Regions from separate parts of the Halalkalibacter sp. HAAS-P014 genome, predicted to be linked through region 3. Evidence: riboswitches for the same ligand, from Rfam matches in the RefSeq annotation. Region 3 holds a riboswitch; each other region holds the start of a gene.
What was found. A riboswitch is a leader RNA that binds a small molecule or an ion and turns the genes downstream of it on or off. The one in region 3 is predicted to bind cobalamin.
Positions count from the first base shown of each region.

Region 1 (3,195 bases), on a different contig from region 3:
TTTGGGCCCTCAGCAGACGCTTCACCACTACAGCCAGCAAGCAACAACAATGCAACAAACCAACCTTTTTTCATTTGTTTTCCCCCTCTTTCTATTACACATTTACCAATATATGAAAACAAACTTAAAAAATACCTTGTTGTAGCACCATTTTTGGGGTTATGCTGAGCTAACTACTGTATCATCCGTTTTCCTTTCGTTTTCCACCTTTGAAGACGATCGCACTTCTCTCATATTCAACATCTTTTACTCCCTGTCGATGGTTCACGACTCGCGCAATCGCAAAAAAGTAATCCGATAGGCGATTTAAATATTTTAGTACGATAGGATTGACTTGCTCACCTTCTCGTTTAAGCCTCGTCACATATCGTTCAGCACGTCTTGTAATAGTACGACAAATATGAAGTGAAGCTGCCTCTTTTGAGCCACCCGGTAAAATAAAACGTTCTAATTCAGGTGCTTCTAAGATGTAGTTATCTATACGCTGTTCTAAAAAGTCAACGATTTCTTGCTTGACCTTATATGGATGCTCATTTGTCACTTTAATCATCGCTAAGTCACCACCACAATCGAATAATTCATGTTGGACTTTGAAAAGCTCAGCCTTGATATCAGGAAATACGTCTTCTTCTAATTGGGCCACTACCTGTCCAATAAAAGAATTAAGTTCATCTGTTGTACCATAAGCGATAACTCTCGTATCATCTTTAGCAATTCGTCCTCCTATAACACTTGTTTTCCCTTCATCTCCAGTTCGAGTATAAAGTTTCATCGAAATTCCCCCTAGTAATTTAGTTTATTAAAATATTTTCTTTACAACTTTTATCACAATTCATGCTGTAATTAACACAACTACTATGTACATGCATGCATTCATAGTATACATGATTATGATTTTTTTCATAGTTTCGCACCAGTAAAACTTTTTTCGGTTTGTATCATTCTCAAAAAGCTATTGACAAGTTTCCTTCTCTACGCTAAAGTTGAAATCAATTTCATATGTTGGAAATAGGTACTTTGAATGTTTGTTCAAAGTTTAAAAGGGAATCCGGTGAAATTCCGGAGCGGTCCCGCCACTGTAATAGAGGAGTTATTATGTCAAATGTCACTGGTTAACGCCGGGAAGACCATAATAACGAAGATACTAGAGCCAGGAGACCTGCCTGTTTCAACAACACTGCTTACCTACGGGAGATGGGGAGGTGTTAACTGTATTTCATTAATATTTCTATGGATATCGTTACCACTTTTTCTGGTAATGATATCCTTTTTTGTTGATTAATATAAAATTGGAGGAATTTAACAATGAAAACGATTAGAAGTAGTAACTTAGGCTATCCACGTATAGGTGAACAACGAGAGTGGAAAAAAACACTTGAAGCATTTTGGGCTCAAACGATCTCCGAAGAAATTTTTGTAGAACAAATGAAAGCATATCGGTTGCAACATTTACAAAAACAATTAAATAAGGGTATCGATCTAATACCTGTTGGTGATTTTTCTTATTATGACCATGTTCTTGATACTGCAACAATGTTTGGTCTTGTGCCAAAGCGCTTTGATTATTCTAATGGCCCTGTTCCACTTCATACATACTTTTCAATGGCTCGTGGAACACAGCAAGCTCATGCTTGCGAAATGACTAAATGGTTCGATACCAATTACCATTACATCGTCCCAGAACTAGATCATAGACAGCCAACTCTAGTCGAAAACCGGCCATTACAAGCATTTTTAGAAGCAAAAGAAGAATTAAATATTGAAGGGAAACCGGTTATACTCGGACCTTTCACGTTTTTAAAACTATCAAAAGGGTACAAGTCTAAGGAGTTTGCTAATCTTCTTGAACGTTTTATACCTGTATATACCCAATTATTATCCGAACTCGCCAATGCCGGATGTACATTTGTTCAAATTGATGAGCCCTACCTTGTAATGGATTTAACAACGGATGAAATATCACTTTTCTCTAAACTGTATGAAGAAATTACAAGCAACATTCCTCACCTAGATATTATGCTACAAACATATTTTGAATCAGTGTCTCATTATCAGGAATTAATGAATCTCCCTGTCAAAGGAATTGGCCTTGACTTTGTTAATGGATACTCAGAAAACCTAAAATCAATTCAAGCGTATGGATTCCCAGAAGATAAAATTCTTGGAGTCGGACTAATCGATGGAAGGAACATTTGGAAAAATAAATTAAGTCAAAGTCATGATATTTTAACAAGTATATCCCAACTTATTCCATTAGAAAACCTACTTGTACAACCGTCCTCTAGCTTGCTTCATGTTCCGGTTTGTTTAGAGCATGAAACAACGTTAGACCCTTTAATAAAGAATGCATTAGCCTTTGCTGATGAAAAGTTAGATGAATTGAGCTTGTTGAAAGACGCAGCGAAAGAACCTACATCTGCTAGACTTGCAGCGCTAAAACATTATCAGCAGTCCGTTGAAAAACTTGAAGCCTCATCTTGGCGTGATAAGAAAGAATTAACGAGTCTTCGAACAGAAAGAATGAAGCCTTTCTCTGAAAGATATCAACTCCAAAATCAAAAATGGAATTTGCCAATTCTTCCTACAACGACCATTGGCAGCTTTCCACAAACAAAGGACATTCGCAGGGCTCGTTTCAAATGGAAAAAAGGTGAATTAACAGCAGAAAACTATGAGGCAAAGATTAACTCAATGATTGAAAAATGGGTCCGGATTCAAGAAGACTTAGATATTGATGTACTTGTACATGGTGAATTTGAAAGAAATGATATGGTAGAATTTTTTGGTGAAAAGTTAGCGGGTTTTGCTTTTTCAAAAAATGGCTGGGTACAATCTTACGGTTCGCGTTGCGTGAAACCACCGATTATCTTCGGGAATGTTTCATTCACTAGTCCAATGACAGTTAAAGAAACGATTTATGCACAATCACTAACAACAAAACCAGTTAAAGGAATGCTTACAGGGCCTGTTACAGTTTTAAATTGGTCATTTGTTCGGAATGACATCCCACCTAAAGAAGTAGCATTTCAAATTGCTGAAGCTTTACTTAAAGAAGTCCAGGCATTAGAGAATAATGGAATTACGATGATTCAAGTTGATGAGCCAGCTTTACGGGAAGGCCTTCCTTTAAAAAAGAAAGATCATAGCAATTATCTGACGTGGGCAGTTGACTCATTCCGGATGAGTACGTCCACT
Region 1 covers NZ_JBWQTV010000006.1:223,724-226,918, forward strand. The annotation lists gene AC1FXZ_RS05900 (VanW family protein) at 1-74, opposite strand, end outside; gene AC1FXZ_RS05905 (cob(I)yrinic acid a,c-diamide adenosyltransferase) at 182-772, opposite strand; cobalamin riboswitch at 994-1,181, shown strand; gene metE (5-methyltetrahydropteroyltriglutamate--homocysteine S-methyltransferase) at 1,306-3,195, shown strand, end outside.
Region 1: another riboswitch for cobalamin. It lies ahead of metE (5-methyltetrahydropteroyltriglutamate--homocysteine S-methyltransferase); the one in region 3 lies ahead of AC1FXZ_RS04400 (ABC transporter substrate-binding protein).

Region 2 (3,195 bases), on a different contig from region 3:
AACGCAGGCCTGGAGTATTTGGTCGGAATTCCAAATAACTTTATGATTCAAATGGTAATTATGGGTATTATAACTGTTCTTTTCATCATTTCAGCGAATACAGGAATTTCAAAAGGGATTAAGTATTTGAGTTTAGCGAATATGTCAATTGCGACGGTTTTATTTTTTGCGATGTTGATTCTTGGCCCTACATTGTTTTTACTGAATATGTTTACGACGAGTTTAGGAAGTTATTTGCAAAATTTAATTCCCATGGGCTTACGTTTGGCACCTTTTGATGCAGATGAAGCAGCATGGACTCAGAACTGGACTGTTTTCTATTGGGCATGGTGGGTCTCTTGGACACCATTTGTGGGGATGTTTATCGCGCGTGTATCAAAAGGTCGAACGATCCGTGAGTTTACTGTAGCCGTTCTTCTTGTTCCGGCAATGGTTTGTGCGGTTTGGTTTACTGTATTTGGTGGTACAGGAATATTTTTAGAGTTTACCCAAGGTTTAAATGTTTCTGGGCAATCACTTGAGACGGCGCTTTTTTATGTTTACCAGCAGTTGCCTCTTGGTGCTATTTTATCGATCCTGACGGTGGCGTTAATTACAACGTTCTTCGTAACATCTGCTGATTCAGCAACCTTTATTTTAGGGATGCAAACAACAGGGGGAAATCTAAACCCATCAAACCGGGTGAAAGTGACATGGGGGTTAATTTTAGTCGCTTCTACGGTAGTTTTAATGGCTTCAGGAGGACTAACGGGATTACAAGCTGCAATTATTGTTAGTGCCTTGCCACTTTCGTTTATTGTTTTGTTGATGTGCTATGGGCTTGTAAAAGAGTTAAATCAAGAATTGAAAGAACAGAGTAATCCGGTAAAGGTGAAAGAAATTAAAAGGAAAAAAGCAAGCTAATAGTTATGAATCTAGTAGGTCTATCGGTTACTTATAATAAGGCATCGATAGATCTATTTTTCTTTTTGAAGAAGAAGAAGGAAGGTTTTCCTTGCAATAGGGTAAATCTTCCTTTAACATATACAATATATCGTATTTAAAAGGTTTGAATACAACTATATATTGATTTTGTGGAATGAACGGTGTCAAATAGACTTAATAGGGAATCTGGTAGAAAGCCAGAACTGCCCCCGCAACTGTAAGTGCCGATGAAATGAGAGGTCCACTGTGCTTTTAAGCTAGCATGAAAAACTAGCTTGCATGGGAAGGCTCAAAGTAGGGTGAAGCACGAGTCAGGAGACCTGCCGTCATTTTTTAGTCAGCTATCTTCGGGGTGTGAGAAGTGAGACGGCAATGAAGCAGGCCAAAGTGCATTTTGGGGGCCATAGTCTTATTTCTTACGCCGTTTTACGCTCTTTCTCATACTAGGAGAAGGGGCGTTTTTTCGTTTACTTTTAAAGGAGGAGAAAGAAATGACACAAGCTAAGGTAAGAAAATCATCAATTGAACAAGTACATAATCAGATTGAGGCATTAATGAGCTTATTTCCTAAGCTGGACTTTGGTGCATATAAGGAGAAAGTTGAACAAACAATTGCAGCCAAAGGGGATATGTCAGCTGATGAGCTAACCAATTTGCTAGTATTGTCTGCGGTGGAGAGAATTTCAGCCGAAGAACCAGATTGGACTTATGCAGCAGCTAATCTTTTTTTAAAACAGCTCTATAAAAAAGCCACGATCTCGAGAAGGTATGATGCTAATTTTCAATATGGATCCTTCTATCAATTAATTCAAGAGTTAACAAACATGGGGATCTATTCGAAGGACATCTTGCAGGAGTATTCGAGAGAGGAATTAGAGGAATTAGAAAAGATAATTGTTCCTGAACGTGACTCGTTGTTTACATACATCGGAATAGTAACACTAGCAGATCGATACTTAGCGAAATCTCATCGTGCGAACGTATATGAACTTCCTCAAGAGCGGTTTTTAATCATTGCCGCTACGTTAATGATGAAAGAACCTAAAGAAAAACGTTTGGATCTTATTAAAGAAGCCTACTGGGCCATCTCGAATTTATATATGACGGTTGCAACTCCGACATTAGCGAATGCCGGCAAAAGCTATGGTCAGCTCTCAAGCTGCTTTATTGATACGGTAGACGATAGTTTACGAGGTATATATGACAGCAATACTGATATTGCCACACTAAGTAAAAGTGGGGGAGGAATCGGTGCATACTTAGGTAAACTGCGCAGCCGTGGGAGTGATATTAGAGGGTTTAAAGGGGTTTCTTCCGGTGTCATTCCTTGGATGAAACAGCTAAATAACACGGCAGTCAGTGTTGATCAACTAGGACAGAGACAGGGTGCAATCAGTGTTTATTTGGATGTTTGGCATCGCGATATATACAGTTTCTTAGCAGTGAAATTAAATAATGGCGATGAAAGACAGCGTACTCATGATTTGTTTACAGGGGTTTGTATACCAGATTTATTTATGGAAAAAGTAGAGACGCGTGAAGAGTGGTATCTATTTGACCCTCATACCATTCGTCAAACGTTAGGGTTTAGTCTAGAAGATTATTATGATGAGGAAAAAGGATCAGGGAGTTTTCGTAAAAAGTATGAGCAATGTATGGAAGCAGCAAACAATGGATTATTAGGTGAAAAAGGACAAGTATGGGATGTTGTTCCAGCCATTGATATTTTCAAAGAAATTATGAAAAGTCAGCTTGAGACAGGGACGCCGTATATGTTCTATCGAGACACCGTGAACCGGGCTAATGCCAATCGCCACCAAGGTATGGTTTATGGCAGCAATCTGTGCACAGAAATCACCCAAAACATGAAAGCGACTACGGTTAGCGAAGAAAGAACGGAAGATGGAAAAATTATCGTTGAGAAAGAACCCGGAGATTTTGTTGTTTGTAACTTATCTTCAATCAATCTAGCAAAAGCAGTAACAGAAGATGTATTAGAGAGATTGATTCCGATTCAAGTGCGAATGCTTGATAACGTTATTGATTTAAATAATATTCCTGTTCCTCAAGCACAAATAACGAATCAAAAGTACAGGTCAATTGGGTTAGGTACATTTGGATGGCATCACTTACTTGCGTTAAAAGGGGTAAAGTGGGAGTCAGAGGAAGCGATAGAATACGCGAATACGTTATACGAAGAAATTGCTTTTTTAACGATAGGGGCGAGCTGCGAATTAGCAAAGGAAAAAGGGTCATACCCACTTTTTAATG
Region 2 covers NZ_JBWQTV010000021.1:24,058-27,252, forward strand. The annotation lists gene AC1FXZ_RS16765 (glycine betaine uptake BCCT transporter) at 1-903, shown strand, start outside; cobalamin riboswitch at 1,067-1,266, shown strand; gene AC1FXZ_RS16770 (ribonucleoside-diphosphate reductase subunit alpha) at 1,416-3,195, shown strand, end outside.
Region 2: another riboswitch for cobalamin. It lies ahead of AC1FXZ_RS16770 (ribonucleoside-diphosphate reductase subunit alpha); the one in region 3 lies ahead of AC1FXZ_RS04400 (ABC transporter substrate-binding protein).

Region 3 (3,195 bases):
CGTGTATCAGATTCATCTGTACCTTGTTTACGATCAAGTAGCGACTCACCTGAAGCATAGTCATCCCAAAAACGATTCGCATCAACAACTGTTACGAGAGTATCAAGTGTACATTTTTTCGTTAAATCAATTCCGAGTTCTTCATCAATATACGTAAATGTTTGGGCAACAGGTACGGGTTCACTAATTCCAGACGATTCAATGACAATGTAATCGATGTCTCCCGCATCAACGATTCGTTCAACTTCTTGCATTAGATCGTCACGAAGGGTACAACAAATACAGCCGTTTTGAAGTTCTACAAGTTTTTCCTCTGTTCTTGAAAATCCATTACCTTTCACAAGCTTCGCATCAATGTTTATCTCACTCATATCATTTACGATTACAGCGACTTTTAAGCCTTCACGATTTGTTAGGATGTGGTTTAATAATGTTGTTTTACCTGAACCTAGATAACCACTTAGTACTGTAACAGGAACTTTTTTCATTTATATATTCTCCTTTTTTAATTGGAATTAAAAACAGTTATAAATAGTAATTATTACGGTTTGTATTTTATCTTTCTTTTTCCTCTTTGTAAATAGAAGAATCATATTTGCCGATGCTTAAATTTTCTCGTTATACTTAAATCTGTAAATTTAACTATATAAGTAAGAAAAATGTTGATAGAAGTCGAAATTTCAGAAATAAAGTTATTTACAAGTGAAAGGAACTCTTTTATAATTGCTTCTAGAGCAAAAATGAATATTAAGCAAATAGGTTTCTTAAATGTTCGGTTTTATTTCATTTGAGACTAAGAGGGAAGTTGGTGCAATTCCAACACGGTCCCGCCACTGTAAGCGATAAGGAAGGTTAGCTAAAATCCACTGTGCAAGTTGCATGGGAAGGGTAACCCTACGTTGATTCGCAAGTCAGGAGACCTGCCTATATTGTTTTTTAAGCTTCCTCGAGGAAAGGAATGTTTAAGCGCAGGCTTTCTAGTAATCGTTTGCTAGATTGCATACATGTTTATTTATTTTTTAATAGACTGGATACATATGTGCCTTTACATTCACGCTTTTCCTTTGGAATAGCGTTTTTTTGTTGCTCAAAAGTAGAAAGGGGTAAGAAAATGAATTTGGAGTTTTTGAAAAAGTGGGGGTTAGCTGTTCTTGTTCTTTTGTTAAGCATGGCGATTATTACAGGTTGTGGAACAGAAGCGCAAAACAATCAAGATGAAGAGGATGTACCTCCTGAAAGCAGTAATGAAGTGGAAAGTGAAGATCTGTTTCCTGTAACGATCATTGATGATGCAGATCGTGAAGTTACAATTGAATCAGAACCAGAAACGATTGTTTCTATCCAAGCTAGTAATACAGAAATTACGTTTGCACTTGGATTAGGCGATAAAGTAATCGGTGTTTCCGATTACTGTAATTATCCTGTTGAAGCGCAAGAGATTGAAAAAGTTGGTGCGCAAGATATGAATGCTGAACTTGTTTTAACTCTTTTACCAGATATCGCACTGGTTACAGATTATCACTATAATACGCATCCAGATATTTTACAGCAATATGAAGAAGCTGGTATTAATGTTATTGTGACTGGAAGTGCTACATCTTTTGACGATGTGTATAGCAAGATTGAAATGATTGCTGCTGCTACTGGAAGCAAGGCTGAAGCAGATGCGCTTATTACTGATATGCAAGAACGACATAAAGTGATCATTGAAAAGGCAGAAGCAACTGTTACGGATAAGAAAAAAGTTTGGGTTGAAGTATCGCCGGCTCCAGATATTTTCACTACAGGTCAAAATACATTTATGAATGAAATGCTCGAATCTATCCAAGCTATTAACGTTGCAGAAAATCACGACGGTTGGGTGAAGTTAACGGAAGAAGAAATTGTCCAACTAGACCCTGAAGTGATTATTACTACTTATGGTTATTATGTAGAAAATCCAAGAGACGAAGTATTATCACGTGATGGATGGGCCGTAGTGCCTGCTGTTAAAGAGGAGCAAGTATTTGATGTCGATAACGACACGGTTACGAGACCTGGCCCTCGTTTAATTGAAGGGGTGGAAACACTTGCCAAACTCATCTATCCGGAAGTTTTTGCAGAATAGAATTGTTTGGTGGTATGTTTTAAGTGGAGGGTTTGTACTAGGTACAGCCCTCCTTGGCTTATTGATAAGCAGTGTTGTCATACCAATTCCTACTATTTTACATATTATCTCCGAAAATGTTTTTAACTTTGGGTGGCTTAATGATATTCCTCTCAATGAAGAAATGATCATTTGGAATATTCGTTTCCCACGGGTTTTACTTGCTTTTTGTGTAGGGGCATCACTAGCTCTCGCTGGTGCAGCTTTCCAAGGTATTTTACGTAATCCATTAGCGGATCCCTTTACAATTGGGGTGTCATCAGGCGCGGCCTTAGGTGCTGTATTCGTACTGTTTTTTCAAGTTACGATTGTAGGTTTAGGGAGTTTCACTCTTCCGGTTGTCGCGATTATAAGTGGGTTTATTACGTTGCTCATTGTATTTGGACTAGTTAGGTTAAGCAGCAGAAGTATGGCTATTGAAACCATTATTCTAGCTGGTATTATCATTAGTGCTTTTATTGGGGCGATTACGTCATTAATCATTTCATTAAGTGATCGGGATTCTATGACACAGATTATTTATTGGTTATACGGCAGTGTTGGAATGAGAGGCTGGAGCCATGTTCAACTCATTTTACCATTTATGATGATCGGGTCATTCATTCTCATTATTCACTACCGGGAATTAAATGCTCTTGCTCTAGGGGAGGAAGCTGCAGATCATATCGGTGTCGATGTGAAGAAGGGGAAAATCAATATTCTGATCGGAGCTTCCTTATTAACAGGAGCAGCGGTAGCTGTATCAGGTTCAATTGGATTTGTCGGCCTCGTTATACCTCATTTAGTACGTCTTATAACAGGCCCAAACCACAGGCATGTTCTGCCACTTTCAATGTTAATTGGTGGGGCTTTTCTTGTATTAGCAGATTTAATGGCTAGAACCATTATTGCTCCTAAAGAACTGCCTATTGGCGTAATTACAGCTTTAATTGGAGCGCCAGTATTTGCGTTGCTTTTGATTAGAGAAAGAATTGGGAGGAGGGATAGAAGTTGATTAAAGTGAAAAATTTAACAGGTGGCTATACAAATAAAACCATTATAAAAGAATT
Region 3 covers NZ_JBWQTV010000005.1:128,956-132,150, forward strand. The annotation lists gene AC1FXZ_RS04395 (GTP-binding protein) at 1-488, opposite strand, end outside; cobalamin riboswitch at 744-942, shown strand; gene AC1FXZ_RS04400 (ABC transporter substrate-binding protein) at 1,112-2,107, shown strand; gene AC1FXZ_RS04405 (FecCD family ABC transporter permease) at 2,070-3,140, shown strand; gene AC1FXZ_RS04410 (adenosylcobinamide amidohydrolase) at 3,146-3,195, shown strand, end outside.